3 regions of the Pseudomonas gozinkensis genome follow, and region 2 is predicted to be linked to each of the others. Evidence: predicted binding sites of a transcription regulator. Region 2 holds the regulator's gene; each other region holds the start of a gene.

Region 1 (7,462 bases), 1.3 Mb from region 2:
GATCTGGCAGCTAGGACTTGGAAAGCCGGGCGGAAGCATGACTTCAGAGTCCAAAAAAAGCTTTATGCACAATTATGCAAAAAAACATAATTGCTATGAGGTATAGCTGGGCTACGAATAATGGGGTGTGTTGGACACCGGCTCTAAGCAGTTCAACTTGCAGATTTGAAAGGCACGCGCGCTCGAAGAAGTGAGTGAAACCACAAGCTGAGGCAGGTACCGCGAGAACCGCGGTGAAACGCGTAACCCCCAATGTTTTCTCAGTTTATTCCTTGTTTTCTCTTTTATTTCTTTTTGTCCCAACTGCCACCGACCAGTGCCGGCCCGGAGGCCGAGTGATGTGGTTGGCGGAACGGGCGCTGCGGCCAGTGGGTCAACGGCGCGCCGCTGGCGACGGATTGAATCGCCGCCACCTCCAACGCTTCACTCTCGGCCAGCGGTGGCAGCAACCCCGGTAATCGACTGGCCAGCAACGTCTTGCCCGTCCCCGGTGGCCCGCTGAACAGCAGGTTGTGCGCACCGGCGGCGGCAATCAGCAGCGCCCGTTTGGCGGCCAGTTGGCCCTGCACCTCATTCAGGTCCGGATAAGGTTTGGCGGCATGGATCAGCCCATCCGAGACATAAGGCTCGACCGGTGTATGCCCATTGAAATGCGCCACGGCTTCCAGCAGATGATCCACCGCGATCACCCTCAGTCCGGACGCCAGACAAGCCTCCTCGGCATTCGCCCGTGGCACCACCAGCGTCCGCCCGGCCTTGCGCGCCGCCAGTGCCGCCGGCAACACCCCACGCACCGCCCGCACTGCGCCGGATAACGCCAGCTCACCCAGGCATTCCACATCATCCAGCGTCAACGTCGGCACCTGCACACTCGCCGACAGGATCCCCAGTGCAATCGCCAGATCGAACCGCCCGCCATCCTTGGGCAGATCCGCCGGTGCCAGATTCAACGTGATCCGCCGCGCCGGAAACTGCAGCCCGGAATTGATGATCGCACTGCGCACCCGGTCCTTGCTCTCCTTCACCGCCGCTTCGGGCAGGCCGACCATGGTCAGCGAGGGCAAGCCGTTGGCCAGGTGGACTTCGACGGTGACGGCGGGAGCATCCACGCCAATCTGGGCGCGGCTGTGGACGATGGCGAGGGACATGGTCGTTCCTTGAGTTGAATCGGGGGCCGCTTCCTGCGTTTTTTTAAGGGTAGTCGGGGAGGAGGGAGTTGAAGGGACAATTGCCTGGGCAAAGCTTCACTGGATGTTGCTGGAGTCAAAATGATTAATCTTCAGGCGAAAAAAAACCGCCTACTAGACGGTCTTTTAATGCGGGATTCAGGTTCCGCCACCGGCGAGCCAGCCATCAGGCTCCAATTCTTTGCCATAGGCCGCGGCGACCTTCAAAAATTGCCGCTGACTGGCAGAAACCGTATCGGCCAAACTGGGCGTTTCTGCACGAAGCCTGGATGCGAGTAACGGCTGTTTTTTCTGTTTCTTCTGTTTCATAGACACCTCTCGTGTCTGGATGAATGAGTCGATCTTATTGGTCGTCCAGTGGAAAGACAAGGCGGTCGGTTGTGTCGAAATGAAAGCCAAGTTTTTGATAGTAAGGGATGGCGCCAGAGTCAGGTTCCTGGACCTCGATTTCAGTGCATCCCAGTCTCCGTGCATAGAATTCAGTTGTCAGTATCGCCATGGGGGCGATCCAGCCCCGCAAGGTGTGGGTCTTGCCAGTTCGTCCCTGCAAAAGGATGATTTTTATGCAGATCGTGCTTTTGCGCGGGGTTGCGTAACACAAGCCGCACAGTTCTCCTTCGTACCAAAAAGCCAGGTCCAGACCCTTTGCGTCTTTGGTTTTCCACTTCAGCACGTCATCCCATGGATAGCTACGGGCCCGCTCCACTGGTGGTATGCATTGATTGCTACAGGAGTAATTGGCTCAATTCCGAGTGATGTTGCTTCCACCCCGGCCGCTAATGCTTCCGGGTTCATAGATACGGCTCGGTGTGCAAGTTTGCGGGCTTCGGATTTGAGTGTCTGATTACGGAGCTCGGTACATTTTCCTTTTCTTCGCATTGTCTGAGTTCTGTTTGGATCAGGCCGCAGAAGGTAGCGAAGGCGGGGATACTCACGTAATCAGGCGTGGGGGACAGTCCTTGTAGGACGGTACTTACGTAAGTGAAGGACGTTGGTTTGGGCGAATTCAGGGTGATGCGACTTGGGAGCTAAAAGTTCGCTGCGACTACTCCTAAAAAAAGAAAACGGCGTCCTGTCGGACGCCTTTTTCTTTTTTGATTCAGGATTTTCTGCCCGACAACAGGCCGCTTGGCTCAAGCTCAGGTCCGCACGTAACGGCGACTTCAATAAACCTCCGTTGATTGGCTGACATATTTCCAGCCAGTCGGAGTGCTTTGAGGTGTAGTTCAACAATCAGAAGTAGCTTTGTCTTCCTCTTTTTATCTCTCACAGAGACCTCCATCCTGACGGGTACATTTTCGTTTGCCAATGTAATGACAGGTGTAAGGACTGCATAACCAGGCGCAGACGCTGATTTTTGTAGGGGCATGCCCTAATAGTTGTAGGACGCCAGCGAAAGCGACTCGACGGTCTTGTATTGCAAAGTCGGGTGCTCCAGTTTTGCCGCTCAATGCAGCCTCTGGAGGCGACAAATGAACCGCAATGGTATGCGCCCGATTCATCCCGGCGAAGTTCTGAATAAGGAATTCATGGAGCCGTTGGGCATGACCGTCATGGACTTGGCCATGCCCACGAACTGGCCTGAAACCGAGATCGAAAAGCTTGTGAAATGCCAGCTCAGGATCTGCGCCGATTTGGCAATCAGGCTGGCCATTCACCTCAACTTCACGCCTGAGTTCTGGATGAATCTTCAGTCGACTTACGATTTACGAAGGGCTCAGCTCCGGCATGCGGGCCTATAGCGATTGCAGCATCCGCGAAGCCCTTTTCCACCAAGTGGCCGGCACTGGGTGTTTTCGCTTTTCCCGCTCCACCACCATCTGTGGCACATCCTGCAGCCGAATCCACGGCTGGTTATTCCAGTGCAGCAAACTCAACGACATCTCGGGCCAATTCAGCAGGCTTAGCTGGGGGCGTTCACTTGTGGTGGGGTGCTGGGCGTCGCGCAGGGTGGGGATGACCTGATGGGTGAGCCATTCGCGTAGCGCTCGGTATTCGGGGCAGTAGTGATAGACGAGGAGGGCGTAGATGCCGGATTCGCTAATCAGCAGGGTGTTTTCGATCTGGTTGTGGACGAGGGTTTTGCGGGTTTGGTATTGGTCGGGGTCGAGTTTTCGCAGCATGCGTTCGTTGAGGTAGATGTGCAGCAGGCGGCCCAAGTCGCGGGCGGAGAACCAGGGTTGGTTCTGGATAAGAAGGGCGTGAAGGTGGAGTTTGTGGCGGATGAAGACGTTGGGAATTAAATAGCTTTCGTCCATGACTCGGTTCTCGAATGTGGTGAAGAAAGCTGCCTCTGATCGTCGCCAAACAAAAAGGGTGGCAGCTATGCGCGGATTGGCGAACCGGAACATTCGAAAACCGGCAGACGCGAAGGTCTCCCGCGCACAGCCGCCATAATTCGAGGTGGGAGTATTTCCCTCGTTCGAACATCATCGCGTTGCGTCAAATGTTGCCGGGTCGCCAAACCCAGTGCTGAACATTCAGCATTGGGTGAGCTTAGGAATCAGAGCTTCACGACGCAATCGGACGGCGGGGTTGCAAACTGTAGGATTCTGCCGAGAGTCGATAGCGAATCCTGAATCGCGGGAAGGTCGTTCCGACCTTCATTCGCGGGCAAGCCCGCTCCCACAAGGGGCCGCTTTCACAAAGACACGAGGTGTTACTCAGCCGGCGGCGTCAGCTTCGCTTCCATCTCAGCCACCTTCGCCTCAAGGCTCTCGAGCCGGGCGCGAGTGCGCGCCAGCACCACCATCTGACTGTCAAACTCTTCGCGGCTCACCAGGTCCAGTTTGCTGAAGGCACTTTGCAGCAGCATCTTGAACTGGCTTTCGATTTCGGCTTTTGGCAAGGGCGTGTCGCCGCTGAACAGGCGGGAGGCGGTGCCGCTCAGGGCGTCGAGGAAGTCTTTGGGCGCGAGCATGGGATATGTCCTGGAAACAATGGCCGGCAGTGTATCACGCAGTGTCTATAGTCATTGACGCAGGCACGGATGCACGCTTTTCGCGCAACTGGATGCACGGCCACGCACCGTTGTTGTGCGTATCCCGAGTGCCATTTGGGTGATGGCATCTGTGGCAGCGGCCAAGGGATTGAAATCAGTGGTTTTTGGCGAGATGGCAAGCTTTCTGCTTAGTCACCTTCGACCCATGCACTGATGCAGTCGCTGTGACGAATGCAGTGCGGCAGACGGAGCGGGGAGTTTCGTCTGGAGCGGTTAGCTGGCGTCGACAACGAAGCGTTACAAAGCCAGGCACTGCGCTTAGACTTGAGTCGGGTTTGTTTTCCTGGGGCAAGTCCACCAATTCGGGAGAGAGTTTCATGAAGCTAGTCACTGCCATCATCAAGCCGTTCAAGTTGGACGACGTGCGCGAGTCGCTGTCCGAAATCGGCGTGCAGGGCATTACCGTTACTGAAGTCAAAGGCTTCGGTCGGCAGAAGGGTCACACCGAGCTGTATCGCGGCGCGGAGTATGTGGTCGATTTTCTGCCCAAGGTGAAAATCGACGTTGCCATCGACGACAAGGATCTGGATCGGGTTATCGAGGCGATAACCAAGGCTGCCAACACCGGCAAGATCGGTGACGGCAAGATCTTCGTGGTCAATCTGGAACAGGCGATCCGCATCCGTACCGGCGAAACCGATACCGACGCGATCTAAGCGCCGCCACAAACCCAACGCCCCAGGAGAAAACAATATGACTCTGCGTAAATTCGCAGGGCTAGGAGCCCTGTTGTCTATCGTAATGCCCGGCCTGGCCATGGCGGCAGACGAAGTGGCAGCTCCAGTCCTGAACTCCGGCGACACCGCCTGGATGCTCACCTCCACAGCCCTCGTGCTGTTCATGACCATTCCCGGCCTTGCGCTGTTCTACGGCGGCATGGTTCGGTCGAAAAACATTCTTTCCGTGATGATGCAGTGCTTCGCCATTACCGGTCTGATCAGCGTCCTGTGGGTCATTTATGGCTACAGCATCGCGTTCGACACCACCGGCATGGAGCAGGGCGTCGTCAACTTCAACTCGTTCGTGGGCGGTTTCGGCAAGGCGTTCCTGGCCGGTGTCACGCCAGCGAGCCTGACCGGCCCGGCGGCGCTGTTCCCCGAGGCGGTCTTCATCACCTTCCAGATGACCTTCGCGATCATCACCCCGGCGCTGATCGTCGGTGCGTTCGCCGAGCGGATGAAGTTCTCCGCGATGCTGATCTTCATGGGCATCTGGTTCACCCTGGTCTATGCACCGATCGCGCACATGGTCTGGTCCGGCAACGGCGGCCTGATGTGGGACTGGGGCGTGCTCGACTTCGCCGGCGGCACCGTGGTGCACATCAACGCCGGTGTGGCCGGTCTGATTGCCTGCCTGGTACTGGGTAAGCGCAAAGGCTTCCCGACCACCCCGATGGCGCCACACAATCTGGGTTACACCCTGATGGGCGCGGCGATGCTGTGGGTTGGCTGGTTCGGCTTCAACGCCGGTTCCGCTGCGGCCGCCAACGGCACTGCCGGCATGGCGATGCTGGTGACTCAGATCGCGACCGCCGCTGCTGCTCTGGGCTGGATGTTCGCCGAGTGGATCACCCACGGCAAACCAAGCGCACTGGGTATCGCATCCGGCGTCGTTGCAGGTCTGGTCGCGATCACCCCGGCGGCTGGCACCGTGGGCCCGATGGGCGCCCTGGTGATCGGTCTGGCGGCAGGCGTGGTGTGCTTCTTCTGCGCCACCACCCTGAAACGCAAACTCGGTTATGACGACTCCCTGGACGCCTTCGGCGTGCACGGTATCGGCGGTATCCTCGGCGCGATCCTGACCGGTGTGTTCGCCGCACCGTCGCTGGGTGGCTTCGGCACCGTCACCGACATCGCCGCACAAGTCTGGATTCAGTGCAAAGGCGTCGGCTTCACCGTGATCTACACCGCGGTTGTCACCTTCATCATCCTCAAGGTACTGGATGCCGTGATGGGTCTGCGCGTGACCGAGGAAGAAGAATCGGTCGGCCTGGATCTGGCACAACACAACGAGCGCGGCTACAACCTTTAAGCACGTGCCGCAAAAAACTTGCCCGGCTTGCCGGGCATTTTTTTGTCTGGAATTTGTCATCCCTGATACAGCTGAAAGGATTTTTCGTACTGCTTTGGTCGTGTTTACGACGAGTGTTTTTCTGCGGCCAAAGGCTTACATCATTGAAGGAATATTAGGGCCTTTGTTTTTTTCCAGAGCGCGCTAGAATGCGCCCCGAACGTGCGGAGAACTGTATGTGGCAACAGACTCTGATAACCCTGCGGGCACGGCCCCGGGGCTTTCATCTGGTGACGGACGAGTTGCTCGCCGGCCTGCCTGAACTCAAGGCATGCCGGGTCGGTCTGTTGCATTTGTGGCTGCAGCATACCTCGGCGTCGTTGACCATCAACGAGAACGCCGATCCGGCGGTACGTCGCGACTTCGAACGATTTTTCAATCGTCTGATCCCACAAGGAACAGACGGCTATGAGCATAACGACGAAGGCCTGGACGACCTCCCGGCGCACTTCAAGGCCAGCGTGCTGGGCTGTCAGATCAGTTTGCCGGTAACGGCGGGCCGACTGGCACTGGGCACCTGGCAAGGCGTTTACCTGGGCGAGCATCGTGATCATGGCGGTGCCCGTAAAGTCCTCGCCACCTTGCACGGTGAAGGGGCATAAACCGTTGGTCACCAATGGTTACTGATTTTTTTCCGGCGACTTTCGACAGTCGCCAAAGCTGGTCTATAACTAATCTGCTTTTCGCAAGTCATGAGGTAGAACATGAGCGACGATGATCTGGAAAACGACGACCTCGAAGTAGGCGACGAAGACGAGGCCGAGGAAGGTCTGGAAGCAGCAGCGGAAGACGTTGCTGAAGACGATGGCGGTGACGATACGCCGGCCCCGGCTGCCAAAGGCAAGGCCAAGGCTGCAGTGTCGGTCGACGAGTTGCCGAGCATCGAAGCCAAGAACAAGGAGCGCGATGCCCTGGCCAAGGCCATGGAAGAGTTCCTTGCGCGCGGCGGCAAGGTGCAGGAAGTGGAGGCCAACGTGGTCGCCGATCCGCCCAAGAAGCCGGACAACAAGTACGGCAGCCGCCCTATCTGAGGTGTGTCGCTTGCTTGCTGAAAAAGCCCGCCGTCGCTGCGGGCTTTTTCATGCCTGGAAAAATGAAAGCGATGAAGACCCTGTGGGAGCTGGCTTGCCAGCGATGGCTGCCTGTCAGACAACATGGATGTTGAATGTGCTGGCCTCATCGCTGGCAAGCCAGCTCCCACAGA
Region 2 (7,462 bases):
GCCTTATTTGCAGAGTTTTGGTAACCAGGAATGACAAAGCACGACGAACTTGCGTGAGGCTTTTCAACATAACCGCTATAATCGCCGCCTTTTCATCGGGCTATACGATTTCTGACATGAGCCAAACCAGCGACCTGATTCAATCGGCACAACGCACCATCCGCCTCGAAGTGGAAGCCGTACAAGGCTTGTTGCCCCATATCGACGCCGATTTCGTACGCGCTTGCGAGATGATTCTGGCCAGCAAGGGCCGTGTCGTCGTGGTCGGCATGGGCAAGTCAGGGCACATCGGCAACAAAATCGCCGCGACCCTGGCCAGCACCGGCACACCGGCGTTTTTCGTGCACCCGGCCGAGGCCAGCCACGGTGACATGGGCATGATCACCCGTGACGACGTCATCCTGGCCCTGTCGAACTCCGGCTCCACCAACGAAATCGTCACCCTGCTGCCACTGATCAAGCGCCTGGGCATCCAGCTGATCAGCGTGACCGGCAACCCGCAATCGCCACTGGCCAAGGCCGCCGAGGTCAATCTCAACGTTCACGTCGAGCACGAAGCCTGCCCACTGAACCTGGCGCCGACCTCCTCGACCACCGCTGCGCTGGTCATGGGCGACGCTCTGGCCGTGGCGCTGCTGGAAGCACGCGGTTTCACCGCAGAAGACTTCGCCTTTTCCCACCCGGGCGGCGCACTGGGCCGACGCCTGCTGCTGAAAGTGGAAAACGTCATGCACGCCGGGCAGGAACTGCCGCAGGTACAGCGTGGCACCCTGCTCAAGGACGCACTGATGGAAATGACCCGCAAGGGTCTGGGCATGACCGTCATTCTTGAAGCCGACGGCAAACTGGCCGGGATCTTCACTGACGGCGACCTGCGTCGCACCCTGGATCGCAGCATTGATATTCACAGCGCCACCATCGACCAGGTGATGACCGTGCACGGCAAGACCGCCCGCGCCGAGATGCTCGCCGCCGAAGCCCTGAAAATCATGGAAGACCACCGAATCAACGCGCTGGTTGTCGTGGACGAAGAGGATCGCCCGATCGGCGCCTTCAACCTCTCCGACCTGCTGCGCGCAGGAGTGATGTAAATGAGCACCGATCTGCTGCAACGCGGCAAAGCCATCAAACTGGCGGTTTTCGACGTCGACGGTGTCCTCACCGACGGACGCCTGTACTTCCTTGAAGACGGCAGCGAGTTCAAGACCTTCAACACGCTCGATGGCCAGGGCATCAAGATGCTGATGAATGCCGGCGTACAGACCGCCATCATCAGCGGTCGCAAGACCCCGGTGGTCGAGCGTCGAGCAAAAAACCTGGGCATCCCGCACCTGTTTCAGGGACGCGAGGACAAACTGGTGGTTCTTGACGGCCTTCTGGAGCAACTGGGCCTAAGCTATGAACAAGTGGCTTACCTCGGTGACGACCTGCCTGACTTGCCGGTGATCCGCCGCGTAGGGCTGGGCATGGCCGTCGCCAACGCCGCCCCCTTCGTGCGCGAACACGCTCACGGTGTCACTCAGGCCCGTGGCGGCGAAGGTGCCGCCCGCGAATTCTGCGAACTGATCCTGCGCGCCCAAGGCAGCCTCGACGCCGCCAACAACGCGTACCTGTGAGTCCAACCATGTTTAGCAAAAAGTTTCGCAACATCCTGCTGTTCGGTTGCATCGCAGCGATTTTCGGTGCGGTCGGCTACTGGAACATCAGTCCGGAACGCTTCCTCGACAAACCGCCGGTTTCGGCAGAGGAAAGCCCGATCGACTGGTATGCGACCAATACCCACACGATCCAGTACCTCGAAGACGGCAAAGTGCAGTACGAAATGACGTCCGACAAGGCTGAGCACGTCAAGGCGACCGACATTACACTGGTCACCAAACCCGACCTGAACATGTTCCGTGGCACCGATTTCCCATGGCACGTGACCAGCGAGCGCGGCGAAGTGAACTCTGGCGGCACCGAAGTCGAGCTGATCGATTCGGTTCGGGTCAAGCGCACCGATGAAAAGAACCGCGACACCCTGATTACCAGCACACGCATGACCGTGTTCCCACAGCAGCAATATGCGCAGACCCAGCAACCCGTTAGAATCGACGGCGCTGGCGGTGTATCGACCGGCGTGGGAATGAAAGCGTATTTGAAGGAAAGCAGGATACACCTGCTATCGAACGTAAGAGGACAGTATGAGGCTCGTTAAAACCCTCCCTATTTTGCTCGGTCTGGGCGCAGCACTGGGAAGCGTGAGCGCCTGGGCTCTGCCGAACGATAGTCAGCAACCGATCCGCATCCAGGCCGACGACGCTCAGCTCGATGACAAGAATGGCATCGCGACCTACAAGGGCGACGTGATCATCACCCAGGGTTCGATGATCGTCAAAGGCAATACCGTGACCATGACCCGTGCGCCCAACGGCGACATCGACGTCGTGACCTCGGTGGGCAACCTGGCCTACTTCGAGCAATTGCAGACTGCCGGCGATGCCAAACCCGTACAGGGCTGGGGCGTGACCATTCAGTACCACGCACAGCAAAACCGCGTTGTACTGATCGACAAGGCAAAAGTCGTCGACAAGGACAACAACACCACTCAAGGCGAAAAGATCGTCTATGACACGGTGAAAAAACTGGCCAGCGCCGGTCGAGCCACCGGCAGCAAGGTCACCGAAGCGCGTCCGCGCATTGATATGGTGATCCAGCCGAAGAAGAAAACCGACGAGAAAACCCAGTAATGGCAACTCTGAAAGCTCAGCACCTGGCCAAGGCCTATAAAAGCCGCCAGGTTGTGCGTGACGTCAGCCTGTCGATCGACAGCGGCCAGATCGTCGGCCTGCTCGGCCCGAACGGCGCCGGCAAGACCACGTGCTTCTACATGATCGTCGGCCTGGTTCAGGCCGATCAGGGTCGCGTACTGATCGACGACCTGGACGTCAGTCACCAGCCGATGCACGGTCGTGCAAAGGCCGGTATCGGCTATCTGCCGCAAGAAGCGTCGATCTTCCGCAAACTGTCGGTGGCCGACAACATCATGGCTATCCTCGAGACCCGTCAGGAGCTCGACAAGGCCGGCCGTCGCAAGGAGCTGGAAAGCCTGCTGCAGGAGTTCCACATCAGCCACATCCGCGACAACCTCGGCATGAGCCTGTCCGGTGGTGAGCGCCGCCGCGTGGAAATTGCCCGCGCTCTGGCCACCGCACCGAAATTCATCCTGCTCGACGAACCGTTCGCCGGTGTCGACCCGATCTCGGTCGGCGACATCAAGCAGATCATCCACCACCTCAAGGCCAAGGGCATCGGTGTACTGATCACCGACCACAACGTCCGCGAGACGCTGGATATCTGCGAAACCGCCTACATCGTCAACGACGGCCAATTGATTGCCGAAGGCGACTCCGCGACCATCCTCGCCAACGATCTGGTGAAGGAAGTTTATCTGGGTCACGAGTTCCGCCTGTAAGCCACGCAGATGCCCGATCGGCTCGATCGGGCGCCACCCAGCGGGATGGGTCAACAAGGTTTTATCGCTTTTTACTGTTACAGCGCTCCAGGCAAACACGACGCTCCAAAGATTTTCACCACTGCCCGGATCGCCGCGTCAACAAAGTTTTATCGCTTTTTATTGTTACAGCGCTCTAGGCAAACACGACGCTCCAAAGATTTTCACCACTGCCCGGATCGCCGCGTCAACAAAGTTTTATCGCTTTTTATTGTTACAGCGCTCTAGGCAAACACGACGCTCCAAAGGTTTTCACCACTGCCCGGATCGCCGCGTCAACAAAGTTTTATCGCTTTTTATTGTTACAGCGCTCTAGGCAAACACTTCGGTTTCGGGCATATAATTTGCTTAAGTTTGGCGCTCCGGCGCCCTGTAGTGGATGGCGCATAGCGCCGGCGAATAAGGTGTTAAGCCCCTGCCATGAAACCATCGCTAGTCTTGAGAATGGGCCAGCAGCTGACGATGACACCGCAGCTGCAACAGGCCATCCGCCTGCTCCAATTGTCGACCCTGGATCTGCAACAGGAAATCCAGGAGGCTCTGGAATCCAATCCGATGCTCGAACGCCAGGAAGACGGCGACGACTTCGACAACTCCGATCCCATGGCCGACAACGCCGAACAGAAGCCCAACACCGAGATTCAGGAACCCTCCTACCAGGAAACCGCGCCGACCGTCGATAATCTCGAAGACGGCGAATGGAACGAACGAATCCCCAACGAACTGCCCGTCGACACCGCCTGGGAAGATGTCTACCAGACCAGCGCCAGCAGCCTGCCGAGCAGCGACGATGACGAGTGGGACTTCACCACCCGCACCTCCGCCGGCGAGAGCCTGCAAAGTCATCTGCTGTGGCAGTTGAACCTGGCACCGATGTCCGACACCGATCGCCTGATCGCCGTGACCCTGATCGATTGCATCAACAATCAGGGCTACCTCGACGAAACCCTCGAAGAAATCCTCGACGCCTTCGATCCGGAACTCGACATCGAGCTGGACGAGATTGAAGCTGTCCTGCACCGCATTCAGCAGTTCGAACCGGCCGGCATTGGTGCTCGCAACCTGGGCGAATGTCTGTTGCTGCAATTGCGCCAGCTGTCGGCCAAGACCCCTTGGCTGACCGAAGCCAAGCGCCTGGTCACCGATTACATCGACCTGCTCGGCAGCCGTGACTACAGCCAGCTGATGCGGCGCATGAAGCTCAAGGAAGACGAACTGCGCCAGGTCATCGAACTGGTACAGAGCCTGAACCCGCGACCTGGCTCGCAGATCGAGTCCACCGAAGCCGAATACGTAGTGCCTGACGTGATCGTGCGCAAGGACAACGAACGCTGGTTGGTTGAGCTGAACCAGGAGTCGGTGCCCCGTCTGCGGGTCAACGCCCAATACGCCGGTTTCGTGCGCCGCGCAGACACCAGCGCCGACAACACCTTCATGCGCAATCAGTTGCAGGAAGCCCGCTGGTTCATCAAGAGCCTGCAGAGCCGCAACGAAACCCTGATGAAAGTGGCCACCCAGATCGTCGAACATCAGCGCGGTTTTCTGGAGTACGGCGACGAAGCCATGAAGCCGCTGGTCCTGCATGACATCGCCGAAGCGGTTGGCATGCACGAGTCGACGATTTCCCGGGTGACCACGCAGAAATTCATGCATACCCCGCGGGGCATATATGAACTGAAATACTTTTTCTCCAGTCATGTGAGCACCTCCGAAGGCGGTGAATGCTCGTCCACGGCGATCCGCGCGATCATCAAGAAACTGGTTGCCGCGGAAAATCAGAAAAAGCCGTTGAGTGACAGCAAGATCGCTGGTTTACTGGAGGCACAAGGCATTCAGGTGGCTCGCCGCACCGTCGCCAAGTACCGCGAATCCCTTGGGATCGCGCCTTCGAGCGAACGCAAGCGGTTGATGTAAGCCACGTTACAGCGTTCCAGTGGCAGGCTCTTCGGCCTGCCGCTTTATGCACTGGCAACGAAGGAGAAGCTGTATGCAAGTCAACATCAGTGGACACCAACTGGAAGTTACCCAACCTCTCCGTGAGTACGTTGAGCAAAAGCTCAAGAGGCTTGAGGGACATTTCGACAAGATCACCAACGTGCAAGTCACGATGTGCGTCGAAAAGCTGAAGCAGAAAATCGAAGCCACGCTGCATATTCCCGGCAATGAGGTCGTCGCAAATGCGGAACATACCGACATGTACGCTGCGATCGACGCGCTGACCGACAAGCTTGATAAACAACTCAAAAAGCATAAGGAAAAGACCCAGAGCCTGCTTCAGGGCGCTACCGGTCGATAACGCCCACCCCCATGATCCGACTTGAAAGTATCCTGACCCCCGGCCGTTCCCTGGTGAACGTGCCGGGCGGCAGTAAAAAGAAAGCCCTCGAACAAATTGCCAACCTGATCGCCCGGGAAGTCCCGGATCTGGAGATGCAAGATGTCTTCGAGGCATTGATTGCCCGTGAAAAACTGGGTTCCACCGGTTTTGGCAACGGCATCGCCATTCCTCACTGCCGCCTCAAGGGCTGTGAAGCGCCGATCAGTGCGCTGATGCACCTTGATGCCCCTATCGATTTCGACGCTATCGACGGCGCGCCTGTGGACCTGCTGTTCGTCCTGCTGGTACCGGAAGCCGCCACCGATGCGCACCTGGAGCTGTTACGCCAGATCGCCAGCATGCTCGACCGCAAGGACGTGCGCGACAGACTGCGCAGCGCACCAAGCAACGAAGCCTTGTACCAGGTTGTACTGGAAGAACAGAACAGGCCGTAATCATGCGCTTGATCATTGTCAGTGGCCGTTCCGGCTCGGGTAAAAGTACCGCCCTGGATGTCCTTGAGGACAACGGCTACTACTGCATCGATAACCTGCCGGCAGGCCTGCTGCCAGAGCTGGCCGAACGCGCGCTGATCCATACCGAGCTGGCGCAGCCGCTAGTGGCAGTTTCGATCGATGCACGCAATCTGCCCAGCCATCTGACCCGTTTTCCTGAACTGCTTGAAGACGCGCGCGCCAAGCACATTCAATGCGATGTTCTGTATCTGGATGCCGACGAGGAAACCCTGCTCAAGCGTTTCTCTGAAACGCGCCGCCGCCATCCACTGAGCAACGCCAATCGTTCGCTGGCAGAAGCCATTCAGGATGAAAGCGCCCTACTCGGGCCGATTGCCGATCTCGCCGACCTGAAGATCAACACCACCAATCTCAACCTGTACCAGCTACGTGACACGATAAAGTTACGCCTGCTGAACCAGCCGGAGCCGGGCACCGCGTTTCTGGTGGAGTCTTTCGGTTTCAAACGCGGCATGCCGGTAGATGCAGATCTGGTGTTCGATGTACGCTGCCTGCCGAACCCCTACTGGAAACCGGAACTGCGCGCGCAATCCGGTCTCGATCAGCCGGTCGCCGAATATCTGGCGGCCCAGCCGGAGGTCGAGGAGATGTACCAGGATATTTACGCTTATCTGCACAAATGGTTGCCCCGCTTTGCGGCGAGCAACCGTGCTTACGTCACCATTGCCATAGGCTGCACCGGCGGGCATCACCGTTCCGTTTACCTGACCGAACGTCTTGGCCAGGCGCTGCAGAAGACCCTGAAGAACGTCCAGGTTCGCCACCGCGACCTCAGCTAAAGGATTTACACCGCGATGCCTGCTCGGGAAATAGAAATCATCAACAAGCTGGGCCTGCATGCCCGTGCGTCTGCAAAGTTCGTTGGCGTGGCGGGTCAGTATCCCGACTGCACGATCAGAGTGGGCCGCACCCCGGAAACCACGGTTGATGGCAAAAGCATCATGGCGATGATGATGCTCGCTGCCGGCAAGGGCACCAAAATCCACCTGAGTACCGATGGCCATCAGGAACAGGAAGCCATGGACGCGCTGGTCGCGCTGATCAATAACTACTTCGATGAAGGTGGTTGAACACGCTTGAGGCGAGGGAGCCCGCTCCCTCCTCCGGTTCAACCCA
Region 3 (7,462 bases), 2.1 Mb from region 2:
TCTTTTCATAAGGCTCGAAGTGCAGGTCGGACGAGCCGCTCTTGATCGCGTCCAGCAGCATCTTGTGCACGAAGCGCACCACCGGGGCATCGTCCGCATCGACCCCGCCGAGGGTGTCCTGCTTGCCGTCTTCAACCGATTCGATATCCAGCCCGTCGAGATCGACATCCGCCATTTCCTCCAGGCCGGTGGCGTGGGTGTCGAAGAATTTTTCGATGGCGTCGGTGAGCTTGTCGTCCTCGACCAGAATGGCTTCGGTGCTCAGCCCCGTGCTGAACTGAATGTCATTGATCGCCTGATGATTGCTCGGGTCGGAGATCCCCACGAACAGTTTGTTGCCGCGCCGCCAGAGGGGCAGGGCGTGGTGCTGGCGTACCAGTTTTTCACTGACCAGGCCCTTTGGCTGGGTTTCCTTGTCGAGGCAGTTGAGGTCGAGGAACGCCATGCCGAAGTGCTCCGAGGCAATCTCGGCGACCTGCGCGCTCTTTACCAGTTTGTTCTGTACCAGATAGCTGACCAGCGACAGGCGATTGCGCTGCGCCTGTTGCCAGGCTTGCTGGGCACTCTTTTCCGTGAGCAGTTCGGCCTGGACCAGTTGTTTGGCCAGACCGCTCAGAGCGATGTCATTCATGGGGTTTCCACGTGCTTGCCGTTCATGACTTATAGCCTAGTCAAGTGACAGCGCCAAACACGCGGGGTGCAGGTGACAAAAAGTGTCAGATAGTGCGGTTGCGGGTTGTAGGAATCGGCATGACTACCGGATTAAGTCCAGCGGAACAGGGCTGTAGCCGTTTGGCACGGGCTGTGCTCAGTCCTGTTCAGATCATGAGATTCCGACTCATGCATGGAGCGTGTCTATGAAGAACCAACAAGGTTTCACTCTGATCGAGCTGCTGATCGTTGTGGCGATCATCGGTATTCTCGCGACTGTGGCGCTGCCGCAGTACTCCAAATATCAGGCGCGGTCGAAGGTGACGGCGGGGCTGGCCGAAATCTCGGCAATGAAAATCCCGTATGAGGATGTCATCAATGCCGGTACCGCACCCACCACGGCCAATACCGGGCCTGGCGGTGCTGCCGCTACCAGTAACTGCACGTTGGCCGTTACTGGCACAGCATCCACCGGTGCCGGGACCATTGTGTGCACATTGGTCAACGCGCCGGCACCGGTGCTGAGTAAAACCATTACCTTGACCCGTGACGCGACCAATGGCTGGAGCTGCACCAGTACTGCCGCTCAGGAGTATCTGCCTAAACAATGCACGGGTGCATGATCCAGTCCACCTGACAACAAGCCCCGCCGCATCGGCGGGGTTTTTTTTGCAGAGTCTATTGATGTGAAAAACTTCTGGAATCATGGCCTTAAGCCGTTATCTGCAGTCTGCAAGTTGCATGCAGTTAAATCACCGGTCATGCAATTTGCATGATTCCGAGAAATCATTATTTTTATAACTTATTGATTTATATGGCTTTATTTCCAGTTTCAAAGTTGGCACAGCGTTCGCAATATCTCCAGTAACCCTGCTGACAAGACAAGCAGCAGACTTTCCAGAAAAACAGGAGTTACTCGTATGAAGAAGTTCGCTATCACTGCCGCTGCTGCTACCGCGCTGACCCTGACCATGGCCACCGGCGCATTCGCTCAATCGACCCAGGCTACCCAGGCGCCAATGACTCTGGCTGCCGGTGAAGTCACCAAGGCGAAAGAAGCTACTTCCGATACCTGGATCACTACCAAAGTCAAAAGTGACCTGGTGACCGAGAAAGGCATCCCAGGCACTGATATCAAAGTCGAAACCAACAAAGGTGTTGTTTCCCTGTCCTCCACTGTTGCAGTCACCGAGGCTCAGAAAACCACCGCCGTGAACATCACCAAGAAAATCAAAGGCGTCAAAGCGGTTTCCGCTGACGGTCTGAAAGCCGAGTAAGGCAAGACTTCTCGCCTGGACCGGGAGAAGGCGCGACAGGCGGGCCGAGCAATACGTCTGCCGCACTTTGGAGTTCATGCGAACGGCCACACGGAATGTGGCCATTACAGGCCCTGGCACATGTGTGTCGGGGCCTGTTCTATTCAGGGGTAGGGAAACGCGGGGAGGTCAGTTGCCGCGCTTGCTGTCGATCTGTCTCAGGCGATTGCCTTCAAAGCGCAGGTATTGATACATGCCGTTGCTCGGGCCGTAGGTCCACTCTTCGACCTGAAACTCTTCGCGACGGTTGGCGCTTCGTTTGTAACCGAGCAGATCGCGACTGACCGGCTCACCGCATTTTTGCAGTACCTCGCTGGCACGGTCGCCGAGGCTCACCAGTTGGCTACCGCAGCGCAAGGTATCGGACGCCGCAGCGTGGCTTGCGATCAATGCCAGCCCCACTGCGGTGAGCCATTGGCTGTTCATCACTCGGCATCCAGATGCAGTTGCGTCACCACCCGGCCGTCGCTCTCCGCTTCGCCGAGATTGGCGTCGATGAAGTACACGCGATCGTCGGCCAGTTGGGCCTTGTCCACCAGATAGTCCTTGATGCTGCTGGCGCGATCCTGGCCGAGCTGGCGCAGCAGCACGTCGCTGGAACTCCAGAACTTGATCACGTCGGCACGCATTTTCGCCGTGCGTTCTTCCTTGCCCAGGTCCTTCCATTCGGCCGGTGGCTGGGTTTTCAGACGTGTGCGGTAGATGCCTTCGAGCAGCGGACCTTTTTCACCTTCCGGCACTTCGATCAGCGAGGCCTGAGCCGGTACCTTGTCGCCTCGGCGCTGGAGCATCTTGTAGTAGTTGTACTGGTATTCGCGCTCCAGACGCTGTTCGGCGAGCAACGGGCCGTCACTGCTTTTTGCAGCGGTGCCTTCGATTTCCAGGCGCAGGGCCGGACGCTCCTTCAGCGCTTGCGACAGTTTCACCAGCGCGGCTTCGGCGTCTTTACTCAGGTCGCTGGAACCCGGTGCGAAGGACACGGTGCCGAGGTCTTCCGAGCCGCCACCGCTGACCAGACCGCCAATCAGCTTGAAGGGTGCGGCGGCGGCCTTGACGATCAGGTTGCGCAGGGTTTGCCAGACAATCGGCATCACGCTGAATTGCGGGTTGTTCAGATCGCCCGTCACCGGCAGCTCGATGGAAATCTTGCCGTCGACATCCTTGAGCAGGGCGATCGCCAGTTTCAGCGGCAGGCTCACGGCATCCGGGCTGTCGACTTTCTCACCCAGTTGCAGCTGCTCGACCACGACTTTGTTCTCGGCCTTGAGCTGGCCTTTGGTGATCAGGTAATGGAGGTCGAGGTTGAGCCGGCCCTTGCGGATCCGGTAGCCGGCGAACTTGCCGGAGTAGGGCGTCAGGGTGGTCAGCTCGACCCGTTTGAAACTGGTGGCGATGTCGAGGCTGGCCATCGGGTCGAACGGGTTGACCGCGCCTTTGATGGTCACCGGCGCATAGCGGTCCACCTTGCCCTTGACGTCCACGCTGGCGGGCTTCGCTTGACGGCTGTCGATGGTGCCGATCTGGCCGTTGAGCTGTTGAATCGCGGTGGCGAAGTTGGGGGTCAGGCTGAAGTCGGCGAAGTTGGCCGAACCGTCGTTGATCGCGATGCCGCCGATGTGAATGCCCAGCGGTTTGTCATTGCTCGCCGGTTTCGCCGCGGCGGTCTTCGCCCCGGAATCGGCCGGTTGCGGGATCAACAGGTCGTCGATGTTGGTGGTGCGGTCATCGTTGATCATGAACCGAGCGTACGGCTGGAACAGGTTGACCTTGTCGATCGACAGGCTGTCGCCGTGCTGATAGTTCAGGCCTTCGACCACCACTTGCTGCCACTTGAGGAAGTCGCGGGTTTTCAGGGTGTCGAGGGTGTGCAACTGATCGATCTGAGCGCGACCGGTGACGCTGAGGGCGAGCGGGTCGGTGCTTTTCAGGTTCACTTTCAGGTCGCTGCCGAGCATGCCGCTGCGCAGCTCGAGGCGAATGAACGGGTTGATGTAGGACTGCGCGACCCGCAGGTCAATGTCCTGGGTTTTCACGTTGAGTTGCGCGGTGACCGGGGCCAGGTTGACCACGCCGTCGGCGCTGATCTTGCCTTGCTTGCCCAGGCCGGTATCGAGCCTGAGGTTGAAAGGCGAGCCGTTGAGACTGTCGAAATTTTGCAGATCGACGTTCAGCGGGGTGACGTCCAGAGTGACTTCCGGCTTCGCCGAGCGGTCGGCCAGATGCACTTTATAGTCACGCAGTTGCACGTCCTTGAGCAGCACTTGCCACGGCTTGCTCGGCGCGGTCGGCTCGGGTTTCGGCGAGTCGGCGGCGGCCGGAGTGTTTTTTGGTTCCGCTGCAGCTTTGGCGGCAGGTTTCGATGGCTGGCTGGCGAACAGTTTTTGCCAGTCCAGCTGTCCGTCCGCTTCCAGCGCTGCCCAGGTTTCCAGCTTCTGGCTGCGGATCTTGCCGACCAACACTTGCTGTTTGGCCAGGTCCACGGTGGTATCGCTGACGTCGAGACGCTCGAGTTTCGCCAGCGGACGTCCGTCAGGGGCCTTGATGGCGAAAGGGGCGATGCTGAGGTCGACATTGCTCAACAGCAGTTCGGTTTCCTTGGACAGGTTGAGCTTGTAGTCGGTGCTCAGGTTGAACGCGCCACTTTCCAGATCCAGCGGCACAGCGTCACGTACATACGGCCACCAGACTTTCATCTTGCCGTCGGTGATTTTCAGTTTCCCTTCGGAGGCGATCGGAATCAGGCTGAAATTTCCGGTCCAGTCGATCTGCCCGCCGGCCGGGCCGATGGCAACCAGGGTCATGTCGGCGTTGTCATCGGGCAGGGTGCTGAGGTTTTTCAGTTCGAAATCAAGCTTGTCGTAAACGAATTCGATCGGCTCGCTGGGACGCGCATCCACGAAATGCAGGTTGCCGCCGGCCAGCTGGATCCGGTCGATGCGCAGCGGAAACGGTTTGGCGTCGGGGTCGGCCGGGGTTGGCTCGCTGGCGGGGAGCTTGAACAGACCGAGAAGATTGAGCTGGCCGTCCTTGGCGAACAGGATCTCGGTTTTGGATTTTTCCAGTTCGATGTCGGACAGATGCAGGGCTTTGGTCCACAGGCTGTCGAGCTGCAGGTTGGCGTACAGACGTTCGAAGCCGACTTGTTCCTTGCCCGGCTCGCCGATCACCAGGCCCCACAGTGTGAGTTCAAGGCTGAACGGGTTGAGCTCGATGCGCTGAATGTGCGCCGGCACCGTGGCGTAATTGGCCAGTTGCTGGTTGGCCACCCTGAGCGCAATGCCCGGCAGAATCAGGAACCCCAACAGGCTGTAGAGGGCCAGAGCAGTCAGCAGGGCGCCAATCGCGCGAATCAATCCTTTGGGCATGTGTGGCTTCATCTGTCTGAATCGGAGTGCCTTGGAGTATGGCACGCGATTCCGGTTCCGAAGTACATCGCGCGAGACAGGATTGTTCAGATTTGTCTGCAATTTCTGTAGGAGCCTCCGAAGGCTGCTCCTGCTGGGGTAAAGATCAGAGCTGCAGAATCAGTGTCTTCAACGGCGGTTGTTGATCCCGCGAAGGGAAGTCGGCACCTGGCGTCATCACGCTCCATTCACGCACCGGCCGCCCGGCTTTTTCGGCGCAGCGCAGCACCTGTTCGCGCCAGTCATCCATGCTGACTTTCGCCAGATTGTTGCAGCAGATCAGCACGCCATTCTCGGCGGTGGTCAGCAGGGCCGGCTTGAGCAGGCTCTGATAATCGCGCAACAGGTCGACGGTGCCGAACGCACTCTTGGCCCACGCGGGTGGGTCGAGCAGCACCAGATCGTACTGACGCTGTTCGAGGCGCTGATAGCTCGGCAGTTTCTGCCCGCGACGCTGGCTGATCGGCAGGCCGGCCAGTTGGCGGATCGCCGGGAAATAGTCGGACTGGATGAACTCCATGGTCGGCAGTTGCGGGTTGAGCAAACCGTTCTCGCGCCCCACCGCCAGATTGCCCTCGGCGAAATCCAGGTTGCACACTTCGCGCGCACCGCCGGCCGCTGCACTAAGACCAACGCCGCAGGTGTAGGCAAACAGGTTGAGTACGCTTTTGCCCTTGGCGTGATCCTTGACCCAGCCACGGGTGTTGCGCAGGTCGAGGAACAGCAGCGGATCCTGCCCGGCGTGGCGTCCACGCACACGATAATTCAGGCCCCATTCGTGGCCGACCAGATCGGCCAGTGCCGCGTCGTCGGCGCGGTAGACGCTGTCTTCACGGTCGATTCGCGAGTTGCCACGGGAGCGGTCGTTGTAGACCAGCAGTGTTTCCAGCCCCAGGGTCTGGTTGATCATGGCGTGCAGTTGCAGCAGGTCTTCGCGCGTCAGCGTCTGGTGAAAGCTCTGCACCATCAATTGCGGGCCGTAGCGGTCGATGGTCAGGCCGCCGGCACCTTCCTGGCTGCCGTGGAACAGCCGATAGCAGTCGGTGCCCTGGCGGTGCAGCTCGGCGAGCAGATCCTGGCGTTGATCGAGGGCGGCGCGCAGCGCCAGGTTCAAGGAAGACATGCGGGCGCCTTGCTGGAGGGAATCGGGGCGCGGGAGTTTAGCAGTTTGCCAGGCAATCGAGGGGTTCCCATCGCGAGCAGGCTCGCTCCCAAAGACGATCATGAGTCCCTGGGGGAGCGAGCCTGCTCGCGATGCTTTTGTACCCTTACTGGTTCAAGCGTTTATCGATCAAGCCCTGCACCACACTCGGATCCGCCAGCGTTGAGGTGTCGCCAAGGCTGTCGAGTTCGTTGCAGGCGATCTTGCGCAGGATTCGCCGCATGATCTTGCCCGAGCGGGTCTTCGGCAGGGCCGGGGCCCACTGGATCAGGTCCGGTTTGGCGAAGCTGCCGATTTCCTTGCTGACGTGGGCCAGCAGTTCCTTTTTCAGCTCGTCGTTGGGCTCGGTGCCGTTCATCGGTGTGACGAACGCATAAATCCCCTGACCTTTGACGTCGTGGGGATAACCGACCACGGCGGCTTCGGCGATGCTGTCGTGCAGCACCAGCGCACTCTCCACCTCGGCGGTGCCGATGCGATGGCCGGAGACATTGATCACGTCATCGATGCGCCCGGTGATCCAGTAGTCGCCATCTTCGTCACGGCGGGCGCCGTCGCCGGTGAAGTAGTAACCGGGGTAGGGCTTGAAGTAGGTGTCGACCATGCGCTGCGGATCGCCGTAGACGCTGCGGATCTGCGCCGGCCAGCTCGACTTGATCGCCAGCACGCCACTGCCGGCGCCTTTGATTTCCTTGCCGTGCTCATCGAGCAGCACCGGTTGCACGCCGAACATCGGCTGTGTGGCGCAGCCCGGTTTGATCCGTTGGGCGCTGACCAGCGGGCTGAGCATGATGCCGCCGGTTTCGGTCTGCCACCACGTATCGACAATCGGGCAACGTTGTTCGCCTACGACGTTGAAATACCATTCCCACGCTTCCGGGTTAATCGGCTCACCGACACTGCCGAGCAATCTGAGGCTTTCGCGCGAC

What was found. Region 2 encodes sigma-54, which starts transcription at its own class of promoters, with help from an activator protein. Its sites were predicted from a motif close to ANTGGCATNNANNTTGCTNT; they were not measured.
Positions count from the first base shown of each region.
Region 1: glnK (P-II family nitrogen regulator) is a predicted target of sigma-54. The motif match lies at 4,300-4,319, and genes of this name have one in related genera.
Region 3: IHQ43_RS24805 (pilin) is a predicted target of sigma-54. The motif match lies at 792-811, and genes of this name have one in related genera.

Region 1 covers NZ_CP062253.1:6,307,355-6,314,816, reverse strand. The annotation lists partial or broken gene IHQ43_RS28310 (YifB family Mg chelatase-like AAA ATPase) at 306-1,148, opposite strand; gene IHQ43_RS28305 (hypothetical protein) at 1,326-1,496, opposite strand; gene IHQ43_RS29645 (GNAT family protein) at 1,531-1,860, opposite strand; gene IHQ43_RS28295 (HigA family addiction module antitoxin) at 2,660-2,929, shown strand; gene IHQ43_RS28290 (BRO-N domain-containing protein) at 2,924-3,445, opposite strand; gene IHQ43_RS28285 (accessory factor UbiK family protein) at 3,847-4,107, opposite strand; gene glnK (P-II family nitrogen regulator) at 4,506-4,844, shown strand; gene IHQ43_RS28275 (ammonium transporter) at 4,882-6,219, shown strand; gene IHQ43_RS28270 (secondary thiamine-phosphate synthase enzyme YjbQ) at 6,435-6,860, shown strand; gene sutA (transcriptional regulator SutA) at 6,963-7,289, shown strand.
Region 2 covers NZ_CP062253.1:1,064,888-1,072,349, reverse strand. The annotation lists gene IHQ43_RS04635 (KpsF/GutQ family sugar-phosphate isomerase) at 117-1,091, shown strand; gene IHQ43_RS04630 (KdsC family phosphatase) at 1,092-1,616, shown strand; gene lptC (LPS export ABC transporter periplasmic protein LptC) at 1,625-2,197, shown strand; gene lptA (lipopolysaccharide transport periplasmic protein LptA) at 2,184-2,729, shown strand; gene lptB (LPS export ABC transporter ATP-binding protein) at 2,729-3,454, shown strand; gene IHQ43_RS04610 (RNA polymerase factor sigma-54) at 3,914-5,407, shown strand; gene hpf (ribosome hibernation-promoting factor, HPF/YfiA family) at 5,481-5,789, shown strand; gene ptsN (PTS IIA-like nitrogen regulatory protein PtsN) at 5,801-6,265, shown strand; gene rapZ (RNase adapter RapZ) at 6,268-7,125, shown strand; gene IHQ43_RS04590 (HPr family phosphocarrier protein) at 7,141-7,416, shown strand; gene IHQ43_RS04585 (ZIP family metal transporter) at 7,455-7,462, opposite strand, start outside.
Region 3 covers NZ_CP062253.1:5,570,430-5,577,891, reverse strand. The annotation lists gene pilB (type IV-A pilus assembly ATPase PilB) at 1-631, opposite strand, end outside; gene IHQ43_RS24805 (pilin) at 858-1,274, shown strand; gene IHQ43_RS24800 (BON domain-containing protein) at 1,572-1,928, shown strand; gene IHQ43_RS24795 (DUF2845 domain-containing protein) at 2,097-2,393, opposite strand; gene IHQ43_RS24790 (DUF748 domain-containing protein) at 2,393-5,344, opposite strand; gene IHQ43_RS24785 (class I SAM-dependent rRNA methyltransferase) at 5,478-6,494, opposite strand; gene acs (acetate--CoA ligase) at 6,640-7,462, opposite strand, start outside.